Regions from separate parts of the Citrobacter telavivensis genome, predicted to be linked through region 2. Evidence: predicted binding sites of a transcription regulator. Region 2 holds the regulator's gene; the other holds the start of a gene.
The links. Region 2 encodes PurR, which represses purine synthesis genes. Its sites were predicted from a motif close to CANGCAAACGTTTGCNTG; they were not measured.

Region 1: a site for PurR is predicted at 5,790-5,807, ahead of pyrC (dihydroorotase). Genes of this name have one in related genera too.

The regions. Positions count from the first base shown of each region.
Region 1 covers NZ_JBGUBF010000001.1:1,001,191-1,013,218, forward strand. The annotation lists gene trhO (oxygen-dependent tRNA uridine(34) hydroxylase TrhO) at 1-875, shown strand, start outside; gene ACERJC_RS04755 (YceI family protein) at 962-1,537, opposite strand; gene ACERJC_RS04760 (cytochrome b) at 1,534-2,106, opposite strand; gene ACERJC_RS04765 (YceO family protein) at 2,368-2,481, opposite strand; gene solA (N-methyl-L-tryptophan oxidase) at 2,528-3,649, opposite strand; gene bssS (biofilm formation regulator BssS) at 3,765-4,019, opposite strand; gene dinI (DNA damage-inducible protein I) at 4,373-4,618, opposite strand; gene pyrC (dihydroorotase) at 4,695-5,741, opposite strand; gene ACERJC_RS04790 (lipoprotein) at 5,844-6,404, opposite strand; gene grxB (glutaredoxin 2) at 6,535-7,182, opposite strand; gene mdtH (multidrug efflux MFS transporter MdtH) at 7,246-8,454, opposite strand; gene rimJ (ribosomal protein S5-alanine N-acetyltransferase) at 8,751-9,335, shown strand; gene ACERJC_RS04810 (YceH family protein) at 9,345-9,992, shown strand; gene ACERJC_RS04815 (Gfo/Idh/MocA family protein) at 9,994-10,917, shown strand; gene murJ (murein biosynthesis integral membrane protein MurJ) at 11,028-12,028, shown strand, end outside.
Region 2 covers NZ_JBGUBF010000001.1:1,241,623-1,253,650, reverse strand. The annotation lists gene ACERJC_RS06015 (ATP-dependent helicase) at 1-3,334, shown strand, start outside; gene grxD (monothiol glutaredoxin 4) at 3,417-3,764, opposite strand; gene ACERJC_RS06005 (C40 family peptidase) at 4,100-4,933, shown strand; gene sodB (superoxide dismutase [Fe]) at 5,060-5,641, shown strand; gene ACERJC_RS05995 (MFS transporter) at 5,688-6,854, opposite strand; gene cydH (cytochrome bd-I oxidase subunit CydH) at 7,023-7,112, opposite strand; gene purR (HTH-type transcriptional repressor PurR) at 7,407-8,432, shown strand; gene punR (DNA-binding transcriptional activator PunR) at 8,429-9,361, opposite strand; gene punC (purine nucleoside transporter PunC) at 9,473-10,678, shown strand; gene cfa (cyclopropane fatty acyl phospholipid synthase) at 10,970-12,028, shown strand, end outside.

The DNA.
Region 1 (12,028 bases), 240 kb from region 2:
TGGCGCATGAAGGAATTAACGCCCAAATCAGCGTACCGCAAAGCCAGGTTGCGGCGTTTCGCCAGCAGTTGTATGCCTTTGATCCCGCACTCGACGGCGTGCGTCTGAATATTGCGCTGGAGGACGACGGGAAATCCTTCTGGGTGCTGCGGATGAAAGTGCGTGAGCGGATAGTGGCGGATGGCATTGAGGATCCGAGCTTTGACGCCAGCGATGTCGGCGATTATCTGAAGGCCGCTGAAGTGAACGCGATGCTCGACGACCCGGATGCGCTGTTCATCGATATGCGTAACCACTACGAATATGAAGTGGGCCATTTTGAGAATGCGCTGGAAATTCCGGCCGACACCTTCCGCGAGCAGTTGCCAAAAGCGGTCGAGATGATGCAGGAACACAAAGATAAAAAGATAGTGATGTACTGCACCGGCGGCATTCGCTGCGAAAAAGCCAGCGCCTGGATGAAGCACAACGGCTTCAGCAAAGTGTGGCACATTGAAGGCGGTATCATTGAGTATGCGCGCAAAGCCCGTGAGCAGGGGTTACCGGTGCGTTTCATCGGCAAAAACTTTGTGTTTGATGAGCGCATGGGTGAACGCATTTCGGATGAGGTGATTGCCCATTGTCATCAGTGTGGCGCGCCGTGCGACAGCCATACGAACTGTAAAAATGACGGTTGCCACCTGCTGTTTATTCAGTGTCCGGCGTGTGCACAGAAGTACAACGGCTGCTGTAGCGAGATCTGCTGCGAAGAGAGCGTGTTGCCGGAAGAAGAACAGCGTCGCCTTCGTGCGGGGCGCGAGAACGGCAATAAGATCTTTAATAAGTCGCGTGGACGGCTGAATACGAAACTGGGGATTCCGGATCCCGCCGAATAATCGTGTTGCCGGATGGCGGTGACAATACGCATCCGGCCAGCAATGTGAGGCCCGATAGCAACGCGCTATCGGGCCTCATGTCTCTTTTACTTCTGCTGAACGCCTTCCACCGAGATGATCAAATCCACTTCCTGCGAGGCAGGGCCGAGATCGGTGGTGATGTTGAAATCCTTCAGCTTAATTTTCCCTTCGGCTTCAAAACCCGCACGTTTGCCGCCCCACGGATCGTCCCCCTGACCGATCATCTTCGCTTCCAGCGTTACCGGTTTCGTCACGCCGTTAAGCGTCAGGTTCCCGGTGATATCCAGTTCATCACCGTCTTTCTTCACGCTGGTAGAGGTAAAGGTCGCCTGCGGGAATTTCGCCGCATTCAGGAAGTCAGCGCTGCGCAGGTGCTTATCACGCTCGGCGTGGTTGGTATCGACGCTGCTGGTGTTGATGGTCACGTTCACTTTATCTGCCGCGGGATCCTTTTCATCAAAGGTAAAGGTTCCGTCGAAGTCTTTGAACGTTCCGTATAACCAGCTATACCCCAGGTGCTGAATGCGGAAATTAACAAAGGCATGTTGTCCCTCTTTGTCGATTTTATAATCCGCCGCGACGGCGGAGCCGGTGGCAAACAGCAGAGAGGCGAGAGTTAAACCCAGCAGGCTTTTTTTCATTTTTGAGCTCCATAGTCAGATGACGACTTACCCAACATGCGATTCAGGGTGTCGTCTTTATCGATAAAGTGGTGTTTAAAGGCCATCAGGCCATGCAGAACGGAAAGAATAACCACGGTCCAGGCCAGCCACAGGTGTACGCTTCCGGCGAGATCGGCCTGAACAGCGGCATCTGCGAAGGTCGCCGGGACGTCAAACCAGCCGAAAACGCTAATCGGTTTACCGTCTGCCGTCGAGATCAGGTAACCGCTGATGACAATGCTAAACAACAGCAGGTACAACGCGAGGTGTCCCAGCGTCGCACCCACTCGGGTCAGGGCCGAATAGCTTTTCAGCGCCTTTGGCGGTGGGGAGAGCAGACGCCAGATAACCCGAACGACCAGCCCCATCATCAGCAGGATCCCAATACTCTTATGCAGTTCCGGCCCCTGGTGATACCAGCCATCGTAATAGCTCAGCGTCACCATCCAGAGGCCGAGGGCAAACATACCGTAGACCACCAAAGCGGTCAGCCAGTGAAGCAGGGCGGAAATAAAACCATACCGTTGAGGAGTATTTGAAAACTGCATAAAAATTCCATTTCATATCTCAGGATTGAATGAAAATGGCGTGTCAGAGACATAAATGCAACTAAAAAATAACAATGAGAGTGATATTTGAAGTTATTTCAATAATTTTGCATGAACTTTTAGATTCCGTTCAATTCATTCGGCATAAACGACAGTGTTGTGACAGTTGGCGGGGTTGTTGAAGTGAATGTATTATTCAAAAAATCAAAACGAAAATTAGATAACTTTCAGTTTTTGTCAATATTTGTCAATAAAGCAGGCTCAGTAAAACAGGATGTAAATAACATCAAGAATGGCCAGCAGCGACCACAAAATAACGTAGAGCATAAAATGCTCGCGAATATTGTTGACCAGATAAAGAAACAGACGACGCATATTTAAATCACCATAAAAAAGGCCTCACTACGAGGCCAGTTAGCGATTATGCCTTAAATCGGGAGAGCCTGAATGGCGTCAGGTCAAAGGCCGATGGTTTTCCCTGGGCAAAGTCAGCGGCAATTTCACCCAATACCGAGGAAAATTTAAAACCGTGACCACTTAACCCGGTCACAATCAGCGTGTTGTCGTGGTCAGGTAGCGTGTCGATGATAAAGTCTTCATCCGGCGAGTTGTCATAGGTGCAGGCCGCACCGTGCAGACAACAGCCGACCCCTGGAAGGACATTGCGCAGGAACGGGAACGCTTCGGACCCATCGCTGGCGATACTGGCAAACGGTTTGCGTTCCGCCTCTGAATGAATAAGTTGCCCGCCGTTGTGCTTACCGATTTTCAGCTCGTCATTCTCCGCCGGGAAACCGTAGTACTGATCGCCATTGGGTAGTTCACCGGTGAAGGCCGGGAATTTATTCTTGATGCTATAGCGACCATCGGCCTGATACCAGGCAAACACTTTTCGTACCGGCTGGATTGGCAGATCGGGGATTAAGGTCTGAACCCAGGTACCGGCGCTCACCAGCGCTTTCTTTGCACTGTACTCGCCATCAGCCGTTTCAACGGTGACCCCGCCGTCATCATCATGATGAATGGCCGTCACCGGGCAGTTGAAGAGTTGTGCGCATCCGGCTTCTTCTGCCAGACGGATCCAGGTTTTTATCGCCAGCTCGCTGCGTAAAAAACCGGAATCCGCTTCGAACAGACCGGTGTAGTCTGCGGGGACGCGAATTTCAGGCCAGCGCGCCATAATGGCGGTAGCATCCAGTTGCTCAACGTTCAGTTGCCACTGTTTTGGGCTGTGCGCGACGTTCGCCAGGAAGGGCGAATCGGCTGGGCCGAGATTGATGACGCCGGAGCGTACAAATATTGGTTCTTCATTATGGGTGGAGAGTTCGTCCCACAGCGCCTGCGCGCGTAGCACCAGTGGAACGTATTTTTCACCTTCACCGTACGCGTGGCGTATCAGCCGCGTATCGCCGTGATGGCTGCCCTGCTGATGCGGCGGCATATGTGCGTCGGTCATCAGAACGTTTAACCCGGCGCGAGTGGCATAATAACCTGCGGCTGCCCCAACGGACCCGCTGCCTATAATGATTAAGTCGTATTTCATCGGTTTCTCTTTGCTGTCGCGTTTGATGCAGAGTAAATAAGTGAAATGCGTAATACAACCCAGAAATAGCAAAGGCACCACGAAGGTGCCTTTTTAAGTGATAATGTCCGTCTCGTTAATGCCGACGGTACTCATTGACCTGGTAATCGCCGGATTCGATTTTGGCAATGCCGGCTTCTAATATCGAAATAAATTGTCTGGCAACATCGGTGGTTAACCAGAGCGTTTGGCCGACTTCCGTACCATCGGGTTCAGGACGATTCGGAGTCTGGTAGTGCAAACGCAGCATCAGCGCGTCATAGCTATCTACGGTGCTGATGTCCCATCCCACAAGCGGATGAGTCTGAATGACTTCATTATTCTTTTCCATCATGCCCCCTAATTCGTGTTACAAGACAACGGTTTTCGAGGTTCAATGCGTTTTTATCTGAAGCAACTTCAGTATATCAATAAATAAGGGTATTCACTGAGATTTTAAAGAGGGGGGAGCATAAATTTCTGCAAATTAAGAATTTGTGAGTAATTAATCACCATCTTGTTCACGCTTTTTAAGTATGTTGTGCAATGTTTTTGAGCAACAGGTGAAAATATAATCAATTATCAGGGGCGCGGGGGATTTTTAAATGATGCCAGTAAAGAGGTTGTCTGAAGGATAGCAGGATAAAAAATGACAGGATAAAAAAGCCGGGGCGACCCGGCAAAAGAGACTACGGCATAGCATTTTTATTCTTTAATGAACCAGTCGTCGGCGCTTTCCCAGGTTTCCTGGAGAATTTCGCTGATCCGTTCTTTATCCTCTTTCGTCGCGCCAATCACGGACAAATTATTCGCCGCGGCGTAACGAACGGTTACGTTTCCGTCATTGTCGGGAAAGTGGTGAGTAATACGGCGGGAGAGTTCACCTGCCAGGGCGTCAATGGCACCGGCAGGCAAAGGTGAAGTTTTAGCAATGGTGACTTCAATACGCATAATGGCCCCCTGTTGAATATACTGGTTATTTATACAGTTAACCTGACCAGGTTACAACAGGCGGCGCTGATTTTTTTTACTTTTTAATCGTCCAGCGTACCGTTTCGCCCCCGAGGAACGGTACCAGCGTATCGTCGGCCAGCGCGATGCTCTCCGGCACCTGCTGCTCCTCACGTACCAGTTCAACGAAGCTCTCATTCACCGGCAGGCCGTAGAATCGCGGACCGTTCAGTGAACAGAAGGCTTCAAAGTGCGCCAGGGCATTCATCTCTTCAAATACGCTCGCGTAACTCGCCAGCGCCGTGGGCGCGTTAAAGCATCCGGCGCAGCCACAGCTCGATTCCTTACGATGACGGGCATGCGGGGCGGAGTCGGTGCCGAGGAAGGCGCGTTCAAAACCGCTGGCAACCAGTTCTCGCAATGCCTGTTGGTGCACATTGCGCTTGAGGATCGGCAGGCAGTAGAGGTGTGGGCGAATCCCTCCAACCAGCATGTGGTTACGGTTAAACATCAGGTGCTGTGGCGTGATCGTCGCAGCCAGTAACTCGTTACCGTCACGGACATACTCCGCCGCATCTTTGGTGGTGATGTGCTCAAAGACGACTTTCAGCGCGGGCAGGCGCTGGCGCAGAGGTTCCATCACCGTTTCAATAAAGCGCGCTTCGCGGTCAAAAATGTCGATATCCGCGTGGGTGACTTCGCCATGCACCAGCAGCGGCATACCGAGTTTTTCCATACGCTCAAGGACTGGCATGATGGCGTCAATGGAGGTGACGCCATGGCTGGAGTTGGTGGTGGCATTGGCCGGATAGAGTTTGGCTGCGGTGAATACGCCTTCGCGAAAACCTCGCTCCAGTTCAGCTGGATCCAGTGTGTCCGTTAAATAGCAGGTCATCAGCGGCGTGAAGGTGTGTCCGGCAGGGACCGCATCAAGAATGCGCTGGCGGTAGGCGATAGCCGCATCCACCGTGGTGACTGGTGGCGCCAGGTTGGGCATCACTATCGCACGTGCATAAATGTCGCTGGTGTACGGCACGACCGTCTTCAACATTTCGCCATCGCGAAGGTGAAGATGCCAGTCGTCTGGGCGGCGGATCTTTAAAACCTGGGAGGGTGCAGTCATCAATATGCTCCGGCTGGGGGATGTCATTTTTGCCGGAAACAAAGGATATGCGGAAACGTTTTCGTTTGCACGTAAAAAAAGGCGCCGCAGCGCCTTTGTCGGTTAATCCGTGAACGGGATGATGATTTCCCCCGGTTTCACCTCAATGCCTTTGGCATATTTTTTCGCCAGCGCTTCGCCTTTGCTGCTGTCTTCACGCAGGACATAGGCCGGTTGCTGATTAAAGTAATTGCGCAGCGACTGGTTCAGATAGGGCATCAGGGTTTGCAGCACCGACTGCATTTTTTCCGGCGTCACGGTGGCATCCACCACCTCCATTTCCTGCAGGAAGATGGCCCCTTTTTCTTTATTAAAGACCGGCAGCGCTTTCAGTTTCAGCTTGATGGTCGCTTTCTGGCTGCCAAACAGTGAATTCATATCCAGGTTTGCATCGCCGGTCAGCGTCACTTTGTTCGGTTCTTCACGTCCGATCTGGCTGGAGAGGTTGTTCAGTACGATATGCGCATCGGCAACGCCCGGAAGTCCGATATCTTTGGCAAAGTTGTTGCGCTTTTCAAGCGCCTGATTAATTTCTTGTTCGCTTACGGTGTACTGCGTGAGCTGATTGCAGCCGGTCAACAGGCCGCCAACGATCAATGCGGCGGCAAAAAAAATCTTCTTCATGGGGTTCCTCTACATGATGCGGTCGTCATAATCCTGACATAACGCAGCATGTGTCACCAGCGCGAACTCCGCCAGTAGAAAAAACTGAAAATAGCGGTAGCCTGTGTGACCTGACCACCGCCGGTGAGCGTTAAATCGCCATTGATGATAACAGATTGATCTGCGTCTGTTTCGCCATATTGTCGCGATAGTCTGCGACGCGTGTCGGCCAGTTGATACCGGCCACCAGCGTCAGATTACGCAGTAGGGGAAATAACTGGATATCGTCTTCGGAAAGTTCACCGTTCACGCCATTTGGCTGCACGATGAGCTTATCCAGTGCGCGTAAATCGTCACTGATCTTTTTTGTCAGGCCAGCGGAATGAGCAAGATGGTCGGCAAAACTGCCAATCATCGCCTCCTTCTTTTCAGTAAAGTATTTACGTGCTGATGGAGTGGAAAATTCATCAAACGCGGATTTTGCAAAGCGGGGTAGCAGCAGGTGATTGGCGTAGCTGTTCACTTTGCGCAACCACTCGTCAATGGCTGGGTTTTTCTTGCCGGTGAGCAGCGGTTTGCCATCCAGTTTATCGACGTAATGGACGATGTCCATGCTTTCAGGCAGATAGCGGCTGTCGTCCTTTTGCAGAATGGGCACCATTTTCTGGCCAATCATGCGGGTTGGGGTTTCGTCATCGTCATTGGCTAAGACATTCAGTTCGACGGGGATATTCTTGAGGCCGAAAATCATGCGGGCTTTGATGCAGAAAGGGCAGTGATCGTAAATATAAAGCTTCACGTTTCTCCTCCATTTGACTGTCAGTTCCCTTTCAGTATGGAGGAGACACGCGCAGGTATCAAATCAGGCTCCGGGTTCCAGCATGCCGCGCGGCGTGCGCTTGTGGCTGAACTGCCAGCCCAGCGCCAGGAACGTGATGACGCCAATAATCCCCAGCATCATCCACGGCAGCTCCGGTTGCTGGAGCAGTTTCCCCATATCAAACAGCCAACCGCCGCCGATATACCCGATAGCACCTCCTATGGCTAACCCCAGTCGACTAAAGCCCATATAACTGCCGCGCGCCCGCGCATCTGACAGCGAGGCGCTGAGCGTTTCACGGGCAGGTTCGGCAATGATCGAACCAATATAGAAGGTGCAAATCAGCGTAAACAACTGTTGCAAGTCACTCACCAGCCCTACGGGTAACATACTCAGTGACATCAACAGCAGACCGGCCATCAGACGATGCTCAAGACGAAACCGTTTTTCGCTCCAGCGCGCAATAGGGTAGAGCAGCGTCAGCGAGAGGCAGGCCTCAATGGCATACATCCATTTCACGGCTGAAGGCGAACCGGCGATGTCATTGACCATAATTGGCAGCATCAGCATGACCTGTACCGCCAGCATGTAATAGCCCGCCAGCGTCAGCACATAGGTGACAAAGCGTTTGTCGCTGAGCACCCGACCCATCCCTTCCCGTACCGGAATACGCACGGTAGAGAGTTTCCACGCGGGCAGCAGCCAGGCGTTAAAGGCGGCGCAAAGCACGAACAACAGAGCCCCGGTGGCGCAGACCAGACGGAAGTCATACTGCAACAGCCAACTGCCTAATAGCGCGCCGATAACGGCCCCTGCGCTGTCCTGCATCATCAATATTGAGAAGAAGCGACCCCGCTGATGCGGGCGAATCAGTTTTACCACCAACGCAGAGCGCGGCGGATCGAACAACGTGCCGCCGAGACCGGAGAGGAAACAGGAGAACCATAAAAGCCAGGGTTCATGGGCGATTCCCATTGTGGCAAACCCGGCGGCGCGCATCAGCATACCCGTGACGATCATCGGTTTCGCGCCAAAGCGGTCGGCAACCGCGCCGCCAAAAATTCCCAGCCCCTGTTGAATAAGCTGGCGCAGGCCAAGCGCAATACCGACCATCACGGCAGCCCAGCCCATTTGATCGACGAAACGAATTGAGATCAGCGGGAACACGACGAAGAAGCCCAACACGACCAGCATATTATCGATGAGCAGGAAAGTTTTACCCAGGTTCCTGGCCTGCGAGACACGCGACATTTCCCCTCCCGGGAAACACTCGTCATTCTTCGAATTGCAACCGTATTTGCGGCACTCGAATGATTGAGAGTATGTAAAGCGAAGTACCTCCTATTCTGCGGCTTTGCTGCCTTTTTGCCCACCCTCGCCGGGACAATATTTTTTTATCAAAAGTCCATCTTGATAGAGAGTTTTCATCAAAATGGAGGAATAATTCAAAAAATGGCAAATTGCACTTTTCACAGGGTGGTTTTGCGCAGGTATAGTAAATCAATCAGGGTATAACGACGGCGATTCGGGAAGGAGTTGGAATAACTATGTTTGGCTATCGCAGTAACGTGCCAAAAGTGCGCTTAACCACCGACCGTCTGGTCGTGCGTTTAGTGCATGAGCGTGATGCCTGGCGTCTGGCGGATTATTACGCAGAAAATCGTCATTTCTTGAAACCCTGGGAACCGATTCGTGATGAAAGCCACTGCTATCCCTCCGGCTGGCAGGCGCGGCTCGGCATGATTGCCGAATTTCACAAGCAAGGTTCCGCGTATTACTTTGCGCTGCTGGATCCTGATGAAAAGGAGATAATCGGGGTAGCAAACTTTTCTAACGTGGTGCGCGGGTCTTTCCATGCCTGCTATCTGGGCTATTCCATTGCGCAGAAATGGCAGGGACAGGGGCTGATGTTTGAAGCGCTGACCGCCGCTATCCGTTATATGCAGCGTACGCAACATATTCATCGCATTATGGCGAACTACATGCCGCACAATAAACGCAGCGGCGATTTACTGGCGCGACTCGGCTTTGAAAAAGAAGGCTACGCGAAAAATTATCTGTTGATTGACGGACAATGGCGCGATCACGTGCTGACGGCGTTAACGACATCAGAATGGACCGCAGGTCGGTGAGGATACCTTATGAAATATGAATTAACTGCCGCTGAAGCTCGCGTAATTGGCTGTCTGCTTGAAAAACAGGTCACCACGCCAGAGCAATATCCACTCTCCGTTAATAGCGTGGTCACCGCCTGCAATCAGAAAACCAACCGTGAACCGGTGATGAATATGGCGGATCGCGAGGTGCAGGAACTGCTCGACAATCTGGTAAAACGCCATTTTCTGCGTACGGTCAGCGGCTTTGGAAGTCGCGTCACCAAGTACGAGCAGCGCTTCTGTAACTCGGAATTTGGTCAACTGAAACTGAGTCCGGCGGAAGTGGCGCTGGTCACGACGCTGCTGCTGCGTGGCGCGCAAACGCCGGGTGAATTGCGCAGCCGCGCGTCGCGGATGTACGAATTCAGCGACATGGCGGAAGTGGAAACGACGCTGGAGCGCCTGGCGACACGTGAGGATGGTCCTTACGTCGTGCGTCTGGCCCGGGAGCCGGGTAAGCGTGAAAGTCGTTATATGCATCTGTTCTGCGGCGAAGTGCATGAGCCGATTGCCCAGGCCGATGAGCCACACGCGGCGACCGGGGATTTACAGGCTCGCGTCGAGGCGCTGGAAAGCGAAGTCGCTGCGCTGAAACAACGGCTCGAGTCGCTGCTGGAACATCTGGGAGAGTAACGTGACAAAATTACGTATCGGGGTGGTCGGTCTGGGGGGCATTGCCCAGAAAGCCTGGCTACCCGTGCTCGGCAACGCCAGCGACTGGACGTTACAGGCCGCCTGGTCGCCGTCGCGCGAAAAAGCAGAGAAAATCTGTGCAGCCTGGCGCATCCCGTATGCGGGGTCGCTGACCGACCTCGCCGCTGACTGCGACGCGGTGTTTGTCCACTCCAGTACGGCGACCCATTATGCCGTCGTCAGTGAATTGCTCAATGCGGGCGTGCATGTCTGCGTTGATAAGCCGTTGGCGGAAAATTTAGCGGATGCCGAACGGCTGGTGGCGCTGGCGGCGAAGAAAAAGCTGACATTGATGGTTGGGTTTAATCGCCGCTTTGCCCCGCTGTATCGCGAGCTAAAGGCCGGACTGGGCGCTGCTGCCTCTGTGCGAATGGATAAGCATCGTACCGACAGCGTGGGTCCCCACGACCTGCGGTTTACGCTGCTGGATGACTATCTGCATGTCGTGGACACCGCGTTGTGGCTGGCGGGGGGGAACGCGCAACTCAACAACGGGACGCTACTCACCAACGACGCTGGCGAGATGCTGTACGCCGAACACCATTTCACAGCCGGTCAGTTGCAATTGACGACCAGCATGCATCGTCGGGCGGGAAGTCAGCGCGAGAGCGTACAGGCGGTGACCGATGGCGGGCTGATTGACGTGACGGATATGCGCGAGTGGCGCGAAGAGCGTGGGCAGGGCGTGGTGCACAAGCCGGTACCCGGCTGGCAAACCACGCTTGAACAGCGCGGATTCGCCGGTTGCGCGCGCCATTTTGTGGAATGCGTACAAAATCAGACAGTTCCGGAAACCGCCGGTGAGCAGGCGATCCTTGCCCAGCGCGTGGTGGAAAAGCTCTGGCGCGAGGCGATGAGCGAATAACCCCCTGTAACATCTGGCGGTAGTAATTCACCATAATCCAGGTAGACTAAGCGCCTCTTCCAACGCCTGCACTGCAGGCGTTTTGCCGTAGGGTCTGGAATAAAAAAGCAATGAACCTATTAAAATCGCTGGCCGCCGTCAGCTCAATGACGATGTTTTCACGTGTGCTGGGTTTTGCACGTGACGCGATTGTCGCCAGAATCTTTGGTGCCGGAATGGCAACCGATGCCTTTTTTGTGGCATTCAAATTACCCAACCTGTTACGCCGCATTTTTGCGGAAGGGGCCTTTTCTCAGGCCTTTGTTCCGATTCTGGCCGAATACAAAAGCAAGCAGGGCGAAGACGCCACCCGCGTGTTTGTCTCTTATGTCTCGGGACTGCTGACGCTGGCGCTTGCCGTGGTCACCGTCGCCGGGATGCTGGCGGCGCCGTGGGTGATCATGGTGACGGCGCCGGGTTTTGCCGACACCGCCGATAAATTCGCGCTGACCACCAAACTGCTGCAAATCACCTTTCCGTACATTCTGCTGATCTCGCTGGCATCGCTGGTTGGGGCGATTCTCAATACCTGGAACCGCTTCTCCATTCCGGCGTTTGCCCCTACGTTTTTGAACATCAGCATGATTGGTTTCGCGCTATTTGCCGCGCCGTATTTCAATCCGCCGGTACTGGCGCTGGCATGGGCAGTCACCGTCGGCGGCGTGCTGCAACTGGTTTATCAGCTTCCGCATCTGAAAAAAATCGGCATGCTGGTGCTGCCGCGGGTTAACTTCCGCGATGCGGGCGCGATGCGCGTCGTGAAGCAAATGGGCCCGGCGATCCTCGGCGTCTCCGTCAGTCAGATCTCACTGATCATCAACACCATTTTCGCCTCCTTCCTCGCGTCCGGTTCCGTTTCGTGGATGTACTATGCGGATCGCCTGATGGAATTCCCATCGGGTGTACTGGGGGTGGCGCTGGGGACAATCCTGCTGCCTTCGCTGTCGAAAAGCTTCGCCAGCGGTAACCATGATGAATACTGTCGTCTGATGGACTGGGGACTGCGACTGTGCTTCCTGTTGGCGCTGCCAAGCGCGGTGGCGATTGGGATCCTGTCAGGACCATTGATTAC
Region 2 (12,028 bases):
CGCCGGGCAACTTGAGACCCTGACGCCTCCGCGCAACCCGCTGGATATTCTGGCGCAACAAACCGTGGCCACCGTTTCCATGGATCCGGTCAATGTCGATGACTGGTATGCCCTCGTCCGCCGGGCTTCTCCATGGAAAGCGCTGCCAAGAGGCGCGTTTGACGCCACGCTGGATATGCTGGCGGGACGCTATCCCTCTGGCGATTTTGCGGTATTCCGACCGCGTATTATCTGGAACCGCGAAACCGGGTTATTAACGGCACGCCCCGGCGCACAACTTCTGGCGGTGACCAGCGGTGGTACCATTCCGGACCGTGGCATGTTCAGCGTGCTGCTCCCCGAAGGGGATGAACAGGCGGGGTCACGACGCGTGGGCGAACTGGATGAAGAGATGGTGTATGAGTCTCGCGTCAACGACATTATTACGCTTGGTGCCAGTTCGTGGCGTATTCAACAGATCACCCGCGACCAGGTTATCGTCGTCCCTGCGCCCGGACGCTCGGCCAGGCTTCCGTTCTGGTGCGGCGAAGGCGTCGGGCGTCCTGCGGAACTGGGGGAACGTATTGGTGATTTTATCCATACCCTGTCCGATGACAACGCGGAACGACAACTCTCCCCCCGACTGCGCGACGATAATGTTTTATCGAATATCAAAGGGTTAATTAACGATCAAAAGAATGCCACGGGCGTGCTCCCCTGGAGCCGTCATCTGGTACTTGAACGCTGTCGTGATGAGATGGGTGACTGGCGGGTCATTCTGCATTCGCCTTATGGCCGCCGGGTACATGCCCCCTGGGCCCTTGCGATTGCCGGACGCCTCCATGCGCAGTGGGGGGCTGACGCATCGATTGTCGCCAGCGATGACGGGATTGTCGCCCGCATTCCGGACAGCGACGGAAAGCTGCCGGATGCCGCCATTTTTCTGTTCGATCCGGAAAAACTGTTGCGCATTGTCCGGGAAGCCGTCAGCAGCACGGCGCTGTTTGCCGCCCGCTTCAGAGAATGCGCCGCCCGCGCTCTGCTGATGCCAGGCCGCACGCCGGGACGTCGCTCACCACTCTGGCAGCAGCGCCTGCGCGCCAGCCAGCTTCTGGAAATTGCAGCGGGCTATCCTGACTTTCCCATTATTCTGGAAACCGCCCGAGAATGCCTCCAGGACGTCTACGATCTTGACGCGCTCGAACAGGTCATACGCCGCCTGAACACCGGCGAGATCCAGATATCTGAAGTCACCACGCCCGCTCCTTCGCCGTTTGCCACCGATCTGTTATTTGGTTATGTCGCGGAATTTATGTACGCCACTGACGTTCCACTGGCGGAGCGGCGGGCCTCGGTACTGGCGCTGGACAGCGAACTGCTGGGCAACCTGTTAGGCCAGGGCGATCCGCTGGAGTTGCTCGACCCGGAGATTATCCGCCAGGTTGAGGATGAACTTCAGCGGCGGGCGACAGGCAGAAAAGCTCAGGGTATGGAAGGCGTTTACGATTTGCTGCGCAAACTGGGGCCAATGACCATCGAGGATATTGCGGCCAGACACGAAGCAACGATCGCTGACATCGATCCCTGGCTCGATGGCCTGACGGCTGACAAGCGTATTTTCCCGGTTGTTATTGCAGGTACTGCGCAGATGGCCTGTATGGATGACGCGGCCAGACTTCGTGATGCGCTGGGTGTCCGCCTGCCAGCGACGATTTCGGCTGCATGGTTGCATCCGGTGAACACACCGCTGCGGGACCTCTTCATGCGCTTCAGCCGCACCCATACGCTCTTTACCGGCGATCAGATTGCGCAGGCGTTCGGGTTGGGCGTAGCCGTCGCCGACGATCTCCTGCGCCAGTTACGCGATGAGGGCGTCCTGATCCAACTGCGGGCGGGGGCGTCATCCACACCCAACGACGCGCGTTCTTCAACGTGGGTGAATGAAGACATATTTCATCGGCTGCGCATCCGCTCGTTGCATGCCGCCAGAGAAGCAACCCGCCCTGTCCCGGCGGCGAGCTACACCCGCCTGCTGCTGGAACGTCATGGGCTCATTTCACCCGCCGACGGCAGCCCGGCGCGCATTCCGGCGTCCTCAGCGGGAATGCTGGAAGGAAGTGACGGTGTCACGAGAGTTATTGAACAACTGGCCGGACTCGGCCTGCCCGCCTCACTGTGGGAAAGCCAGATTTTCCCTGCCCGGGTCAGAGACTATTCGCCGGACATGCTCGATGAGCTGCTTGCAACCGGTGAAGTCATCTGGTCAGGGCAAAAGAAACTGGGCGATGATGACGGACGAGTGGTACTGCATCTACGGGATTATCTGGCGGAGACGCTTTCCCCGCCATCCGGTGACAGCGAGTCGCTTTCAGACTTACAGCGCGCCATTTTAGACGTCCTCTCAGGCGGCGGCGCATGGTTTGCACAGCAACTCAGCGCGTTGATTCAGGCCCGGACGCAAAGGTCTGGCAATGATCAGTGGATAACGCCGGCCACGCTGCATGAGGCCCTTTGGGGGCTGGTCTGGCAAGGGTACATCACAACCGATATCTGGGCCCCGCTACGTGGCCTGTCGCGCAATGTCTCTGCATCACGTCAGCCGTCGCGACGCTCACCGCGTATGCGTCGTGGACGCCCTGTCTATGCCTCAACTCGCCCCACGTCAGTTTCCGTACCGGTTTCTTACACCACTCCTGCGCTGGCCGGACGCTGGTCACTGCTGCCGCGAGAGACGTTAAATGATACCGAGCGAATGTTAGCCTGCGCGGAGAATATGCTCGATCGCTACGGCGTGATCGGTCGGCAGGCGGTGATTGCGGAGAATGTCCCTGGGGGGTTTCCTGCCATGCAGACACTGTGTCGAAGCATGGAGGATTCGGGACGCATTCTACGAGGGCGTTTCGTTGAGGGAATGGGCGGTGCGCAGTTTGCCGAGCGGCCTACTATCGATCGCCTTCGCGATCTTACCTCATCAAATACTGAACATCAGGCTTTTACGGCGGTGGCGTTATCCGCAAACGACCCGGCCAATCCCTGGGGCGCGCTTCTGCCGTGGCCGACGCATCCGTCGTCTCTGGTCCCTGGACGCCGTAATGGCGCATTTGTCGTTATTTCTGCCGGCCAGCTGCGACTGTATCTCGCTCAGGGCGGGAAAAAGATGATGGTCTGGAGCGAAAATGAGGAGACGATTTCAGCGGAAATATTCAGGGCGTTGGCGAGTGCTTTACGCCGTGAGCCGCGACTTCGTTTTACCCTGACAGAAGTTAACGATAAACCGGTCCGGCAAACCCGTCTGTTTACCCTGCTTCGGGAGGTCGGGTTTTCCAGTTCGCCGCAGGGACTTGACTGGGGGTAGACATGCCGAGGGTGCAGCAGAGCGGCAGAAATGAAAAGGAGCTTACCCTGACACGGGAAAGCTCCTCTTAACCATCTACTGATTACTCAGCATCTGATTCTTCAGATTTGTATTTTGCAGCGGTCTCTTTGATCAGTTGCTGCAGTTCGCCACGCTGGTACATTTCGATCAAAATGTCACAGCCGCCAACCAGTTCACCGTCAACCCACAGTTGCGGGAAGGTCGGCCAGTTCGCGTATTTCGGCAGTTCAGCGCGAATATCCGGGTTTTGCAGAATATCCACATAGGCAAAACGCTCACCACAGGCGGAAAGCGCCTGCACAGCCTGGGCTGAAAACCCGCAGCTTGGCAGTTTTGGAGAACCTTTCATGTACAGGAGAATCGGGTTTTCAGCGATCTGGCGCTGGATTTTTTCGATAGTGGTGCTCATTGTCTTGCTTCCTTAACTTCTCTTACGGCAGTCGTCTGACATTGTAGCGGTTCAGGGCGACATCGGAAAATAACATTTTCATTACGCTTTACTATTTTATCGTCTGAACGCTTAAGTTGCATTCCCAATAATGGTTTCCCCGGTGCTTATGTCAGAAGTGCGCGCCAAATAACCAAATTTAGCTTTGGCTGCTGTTTTTTTTTGCACTCAATAGCGAAACCGCATTTTTAACAATAAAAGCTATTAACTTTATCCGTTTCTATAGATTAGAATCATCAGGTTTTGTAAATCACACGCAGGTATGATTGCGACCTGCCTTAACAGAGGAATGCTCAGTGGCGCGGATAAACCGACTTTCCCTCACGCTCTGTGCTTTGCTATTTACAACGATTCCCTTTATGCCGATGGCACATGCGTCCAAGCAAGCCAGGGACACCGCTGATCTTTCGCATAGTAAGAAAGCCAGCGACAAAAAGAAAAGTACGGCAACAGCGAAAAAAACGAATAAAACCAGTCAAAAAACCGTTAAGAAAACCACCAGCAAATCCAGTACTAAAACCGCCTCTTCTTCTAAGAAAAAACTTACCGCTCCCGCTAAAGCCAGCAAAACAGCCAGCCGCAAAGGAAAAACCGTCGCGACGAAAAAGACAGCCTCCGTCACCTGGAGCGAAAAATGCACCCCGCGCAAAGGGCACAAACCGACGTGTGTCAAAGTGAAGAGCACAGTGCCAGGCAAGATTGCGGATGCACATAAAGTCAAAGTGCAAAAAGCGACCAGCACGGCGATGAACAAATTAATGAGCCAGATTGGCAAGCCGTACCGCTGGGGAGGCACGTCGCCGCGCACCGGTTTCGATTGCAGCGGTCTGGTTTATTACGCCTATAAAGATCTCGTAAAATTCCGTATTCCGCGCACCGCAAATGAAATGTATCACCTGCGTGATGCCGCACCGATTGACCGTGAAGAATTAAAAAATGGCGATCTGGTGTTCTTCCGCACTCAGGGACGCGGCACCGCCGATCACGTTGGCGTTTATGTCGGCAACGGCAAATTTATCCAGTCGCCGCGCAGCGGCCAGGAAATCCAGATAACGTCGCTCAGCGAAGATTACTGGCAACGCCACTACGTTGGCGCTCGCCGGGTCATGACCCCCAAAACCATTCGTTAAAACTTTACCCTGTTGTTAACGCAACAGGGTAAGTTCATCTTTTGTCTCACCTTTCAATTTGCTACCCTATCCTTACGCACAATAAGGTTATTGCGCGAAATACTATTAATAATAAGGAGAGAAGCAATGTCGTTCGAATTACCTGCACTACCGTATGCCAAAGACGCGCTTGCGCCGCATATTTCCGCCGAAACGCTGGAATATCACTATGGCAAACACCATCAGACCTATGTCACCAACCTGAACAACCTGATCAAAGGCACCGCCTTTGAAGGAAAATCACTGGAAGAGATCGTACGAAGCTCCGAAGGTGGCGTGTTCAACAACGCCGCTCAGGTCTGGAACCACACATTCTACTGGAACTGCCTGGCGCCGAATGCGGGCGGCGAGCCAACCGGTAAACTGGCTGACGCGATTGCCGCCTCTTTCGGCAGCTTTGCGGAGTTCAAAGCGCAGTTTACCGATGCGGCGATCAAAAACTTCGGTTCCGGCTGGACCTGGCTGGTAAAAGGAAAGGATGGCAAGTTGGCTATCGTTTCAACATCTAACGCCGGCACGCCGTTGACCACCGACGCCACCCCGCTGATGACCGTCGACGTGTGGGAGCATGCGTATTACATTGACTACCGCAATGCGCGTCCTGGCTACCTGGAGCACTTCTGGGCGCTGGTGAACTGGGAGTTTGTCGCGAAGAACTTCGCCGCGTAAAAAAGATAACGCAGAAGGGCGTCCCTTCTGCGTTTTTGTTCTGCCGTTAACCTGCGACGCACACCTGTTCAGGCTGTTTTCTCGCCGAGACAAACACCAACAACAGCGCCATACCTGCCACAATCGCCCCCATCACAGGAACAAAACTGTAGCCTAACCCGCCTGAAATCACGGCCCCACCGGCGGCGGCACCCAGTGCATTTCCGAGATTAAAAGCGCCAATATTCACGGAAGACGACAGGCCCGGCGCTTCGTGAGCCACACGCATGACGCGCATTTGCAGCGGAGGCACCACCGCAAAGGTTGCCGCCCCCCAGACCACCATACTGACCGCCGCCCCCAGTTCATTTTGAGCCAACAAGGGGATAGCCAGCATAATCACCATCAGCAGCAGCAAAAAGCCCTTCAGCGTACCGTTAACCGAGCGATCGGCCAGTTTACCGCCGAGGTAGTTACCAATGGAGAAGCCCACGCCAATCAGAACCAGCATCCCGGTCACGAAGGTCGGGGTCGCATGGGTGATGCTTTGCAGGACAGGCGAAATATAGGTATACAGCGTAAACATAGCGCCCGCCCCCAACACGGTAGTCAGCAGCGCGGAGAGCACCTGAGGACGCATTAACACCGCCAGCTCTTTTTTCACTTCCGGACGCGCCCCGGCACCGCCTTTCGGCAACGAGAAAAAGAGACTCAGCATCGAGATAACGCCCAGACCGGCTGTCGCCATAAACGACATTCGCCAGCCGATGGTTTCCCCCAGCCAGGTCGCCGCCGGAACGCCGCCGATATTGGCGATAGTCAGCCCCATAAACATCGTGGCAACGGCGCTGGCCTGTTTGTGCTTCGGCACCACGCTGGCTGCTACAACGGAACCCAGGCCGAAGAACGCGCCATGGTTGAGGCTGGTTAAAATGCGTGACAGCATCAGCGTGGTGTAATCCGGCGAAATCGCCGAGAGCACGTTACCAAGCGTAAAGATAGCCATCAGAAAAATCAGCGCATTACGGCGTCCACGATGTGACAGAAGCAGCGTCATCAGCGGGGCCCCAACCATCACGCCGACGGCATAGGCGCTAATCAACATGCCTGCGGCGGGGATGGACACATCAACGCCACGCGCAATGACGGGCAGCAGCCCCATTGGCGAGAATTCGGTCGTACCGATGCCGAATGCGCCGATGGCCAGCGCCAGTAACGGATAATTAATTTTCATGCAGTGATGACTCCGGCTCTTCGCGATGAGGCGCGAGGCTTAACTAAGAGTCAAAAGCATGACATCAATCACAAAAAAAGAGAAGTTAACAAAAATACAAAAGACTTTTGCAGATTCGATAACAATATGGCGGGAGGTTCGAGGGAGCAGGCACTCCCCCGAGGGAAATCAATGCAGTGCCGCTGTCAGACCGCCAGCAACGATTAAAGCCAGAACAATAAACGTGGTCACTAATGAAAATTTCAGATCGGTGCTCATCAACTTTTCTCCTTTTTATTCCCACACAAAAAGTGATATAGCGCATTTTTGCACACTTGAGTGCAAAAATCTCCCACGATTTAGAGTGATATGTGCTTTTAATACTTCCCCTTTTCGTTAAGATCAGCCAAAATTCGACGCTTACTTGATTAGCGTACCGGCCATTGACCCCTTCCTGACGCTCTGTGGCGTTTTCCCGGCATGCCGCAACCCTGACGTTGCGCACAGGATGATTAAAGGCAAACGTTTACTTAGCATATTTTAATGTTCAGGTTGGGTCTGGAGTGAGATTTAATGGCAACAATTAAAGATGTAGCGAAACGCGCAAACGTTTCCACTACAACCGTATCACACGTAATTAACAAAACGCGTTTCGTCGCTGAAGAAACACGCAATGCAGTGTGGGCGGCAATCAAAGAATTGCACTATTCCCCCAGCGCTGTTGCCCGTAGTCTGAAGGTCAACCATACCAAGTCTATCGGCTTGCTGGCGACCAGCAGCGAAGCCCCCTACTTTGCCGAAATTATCGAAGCCGTTGAAAAGAACTGCTTCCAGAAAGGCTATACCCTGATCCTCGGTAACGTCTGGAACAATCTGGAAAAACAGCGTGCCTATTTGTCCATGATGGCGCAAAAACGCGTTGATGGCCTGCTGGTGATGTGTTCCGAATATCCCGAACCCCTGCTCTCGATGCTGGAAGAGTACCGTCATATCCCGATGGTGGTCATGGACTGGGGCGAAGCCAAAGCCGACTTCACCGATACGGTGATTGATAACGCCTTTGAGGGCGGTTATATGGCTGGCCGTTACCTTGTCGAACGCGGACATCGCGAAATTGGCGTGATCCCGGGACTGATGGAGCGCAACACCGGCGCGGGCCGTCTGGCCGGTTTTATGAAGGCGATGGATGAAGCGCTGATTAAAGTGCCGGAAAACTGGATTGTGCAGGGCGACTTCGAACCGGAATCCGGCTACCGTGCAATGCAGCAAATTCTGTCGCAGGCGCATCGCCCGACGGCGGTCTTCTGTGGCGGCGATATCATGGCAATGGGTGCCCTTTGCGCTGCGGATGAGATGGGCCTGCGCGTACCGCAGGACGTGTCGCTGATAGGCTATGACAATGTGCGCAACGCCCGCTTCTTTACGCCCGCATTGACCACCATCCACCAGCCAAAAGATTCGCTGGGTGAAACGGCCTTTAACATGCTGCTGGACCGTATCGTCAATAAGCGCGAAGAGTCACAGTCCATTGAAGTCCACCCACGCCTGGTGGAGCGCCGCTCCGTTGCGGATGGCCCTTTCCGCGACTACCGCCGTTAAACCTCTTTTGCGGGAGTCTCGTCAGGCTCCCGCAGCCACTCTTTGTTCAGCGTTTCGCTGTCTCCCAGATAGTCCAGCAGCCAGATCAGCGCAGGTGACATATCGTTCTGCTGCCAGGTCAGGCAACAGGCTGCGTCCGGGAAAGGGTTCTCCAGATCCAACGCCACCCACTGCCCCTTATTGAGATACGGCTTGGCAAAATGTGTCGGCACCATGCCGACACAAAGTCCGGCGCTGATACAGGTCGCGGAAGAGTCCCAGTCCGGAACCACCACCCGCTTCTGGTTGTCCAGCAGCCAGGTCACGCGTTTCGGCAGCGTGCGGGAGGTATCTTCCAGTACCAGTGACGGCCAGTTGCGCAACGTGTCATCGCTTAAAGGCCCGCTCATGGCGGCCAGCGGATGTGTGCTGGCAACGACACAACACCAGCTCAGTTTGCCCATATCGCGGAAGGTGTATCGACCTCCTACCGGGATCGCCTGGGTTGCGCCGATAGCGAGTTCAACCCTGCCATCTGACAGCGCGTCCCAGACGCCATTGAACACCTCCTGAAAGACCAGCAGTTCCACGTCATCAAAGTGGCGATAGAAATCGACTATCAGCTGTCTTGTGCGTTCAGGGCGCACGATATTGTCCACCGCGATGGGAAGTTGCCCACGCCAGCCGTTGGCTATCTGCTGACACTGCTGGCGCGTGATCTGCATTTTTTTGATGACAGAGCGGCCCTCTTTCAAAAACCAGGCTCCCGCCGGGGTCAGTACTACATCGCGATGACGACGTTCAAAGAGCGGGACCGCCAGCCACTCTTCCAGTTGCCGGACCGTATAGCTGACCGCTGAGGGCACCCGGTGCAACTCCTGAGCGGCGGAGCTGAAACTCCCGTTGCGCGCCACGGCATCAACGACTTCCAGTGCATATTCTGACCACATAATCTGCCTACAAAATTTTTGAATGCAATAAACAAATATTACCGTTTCACAAGCCGAAATTCACTCCCTACACTCTGCGCCAGTGTTATTCATTAAAATTAGAGAACAACTATGCAACCAGGAAAAGGGTTTTTAGTCTGGCTGGCAGGGCTCAGCGTGTTGGGTTTTCTGGCAACCGACATGTATTTGCCCGCTTTTGCCGCCATTCAATCTGACCTGCAAACACCGGCATCTGCCGTCAGCGCCAGCCTGAGTCTGTTTTTAGCCGGCTTTGCCGTCGCGCAACTGCTTTGGGGCCCGCTCTCGGACCGCTACGGCCGTAAACCGATCCTGCTGCTGGGTCTGTCCATCTTCGCCCTCGGTAGCCTGGGTATGCTGTGGGTCGAAAGCGCGACAGGGCTGTTGGTTCTGCGCTTTATTCAGGCGGTGGGCGTCTGTGCGGCGACCGTCATCTGGCAGGCGCTGGTCACCGATTACTATCCCTCGCATAAAATTAACCGTATTTTCGCGACGATCATGCCGCTGGTCGGACTGTCTCCTGCCCTGGCGCCGTTATTAGGAAGTTGGATCCTGACCCATCTTTCCTGGCAGGCGATCTTTGCCACGTTGTTTTTCATCACGCTGCTGCTGATGCTGCCTGCGCTGTTCTTAAAACCCTCAACCCGGGCGCGAAACGACAGCAAGGATAAATTGACCTTCACCACGCTGCTGCGCGCGAAAGCGTACCGCGGTAACGTCCTGATTTACGCTGCCTGTTCCGCCAGCTTTTTTGCATGGCTGACCGGCTCGCCGTTTATTCTGAGTGAAATGGGCTACAGCCCGGCGGTGATTGGACTGAGCTATGTACCACAAACCATCGCGTTTCTGATTGGGGGCTACGGTTGTCGCGCCGCGCTGCAAAAGTGGCAGGGACAGCAGCTTCTGCCCTGGCTACTGGTCATCTACGCGCTGAGCGTGGTGGCGACGTGGGCGGCAAGCTTTATCCATCACATTTCGCTTGCGGAGATCCTGATCCCGTTCTGTGTAATGGCGATTGCCAACGGGGCTATCTACCCGATTGTGGTTGCGCAGGCGCTGCGTCCTTTCCCGCAGGCAACGGGTCGTGCCGCTGCCCTGCAAAATACCCTGCAGTTGGGTCTGTGCTTCCTGGCAAGTCTGGTGGTCTCCTGGCTTATCAGCACCCCGCTGCTGACCACGACCAGCGTGATGCTGTCGACGGTCATACTGGCTGGACTGGGTTATAAGATGCAGCTGCAAACCTCAAGCGCCAGTGAACAGCCTGATAATCACGGGATTGCCCACAGCGAATCCCATTGATATTATTGATAATCACCCTTAATTAGTCGGCTAACAATTTTTGGTTGAATCATCGATTTTTGAGGCCTATACTAAATTTCGGTTGTTAAAATTACGATAATAATTATGTGCTAACGGGAACCGGAGCGTTCCCGGTTCACCACGGATGGCCTTTTCGGCAAGGGGTCCTCCCTTCCTCTGTTCTACGTCGGATAATAGACTCGCGGAATGATCCCGCGAGATTTCTCACAAAGCCCAAAAAGCGTCTACGCTGTTTTAAGGTTCTGATCACCGACCAGTGATGGAGAAGCTATGAGTTCATCGTGTATAGAAGAAGTCAGCGTACCGGATGACGACTGGTACCGTATCACTAGCGAATTATTAAGCCGCGCCGGTATTGCCATCAACGGCTCTTCACCAGCAGATATACGCGTCAAAAACCCCGATTTTTTCAAACGTGTTTTACAAGAGGGGTCGCTCGGTCTGGGTGAAAGTTATATGGATGGCTGGTGGGAGTGCGATCGACTGGACCAGTTTTTTAGCAAAGTCCTGCGCGCAGGACTGGAAAACCAACTTCCACACCATTTCAAAGATACTCTCCGCATCGCCGGCGCTCGCCTGTTCAATTTGCAAAGTAAAAAACGCGCCTGGATCGTCGGTAAAGAGCATTACGATCTCGGTAACGATCTGTTCAGCCGCATGCTCGACCCGTACATGCAGTATTCCTGCGCTTACTGGAAGGACGCTGACACTCTGGAAGCGGCGCAGCAGGCCAAACTGCGGTTAATCTGCGAGAAGTTGCAACTGCAACCCGGTATGCGGGTGCTGGATATCGGCTGCGGCTGGGGCGGTTTGTCGCACTACATGGCGACGAACTACGACGTTAGCGTGGTTGGCGTGACAATTTCCGCCGAGCAGCAGAAACTGGCGCAGGCGCGCTGTGCGGGACTGGATGTGTCGATTTTGCTGCAGGATTATCGTGACTTGCGCGATCAGTTCGACCGCATTGTGTCAGTAGGTATGTTTGAGCACGTCGGTCCAAAAAACTACCCGACCTATTTCGACGTCGTTGATCGCAACCTGAAACCGGAGGGGTTGTTCCTGCTGCACACCATCGGTTCGAAAAAAACCGACAACAATGTCGATCCGTGGATCAATAAGTACATCTTCCCCAACGGTTGCCTCCCGTCAGTGCGCCAGATAGCTAACGCCAGCGAAGCGCACTTTGTGATGGAAGACTGGCACAACTTCGGCGCGGATTACGACACAACGCTGATGGCGTGGTACGAACGTTTCCTCGCCGCCTGGCCGGAAATTGCCGATAACTATACCGAGCGCTTTAAACGGATGTTCAGCTACTACCTGAACGCC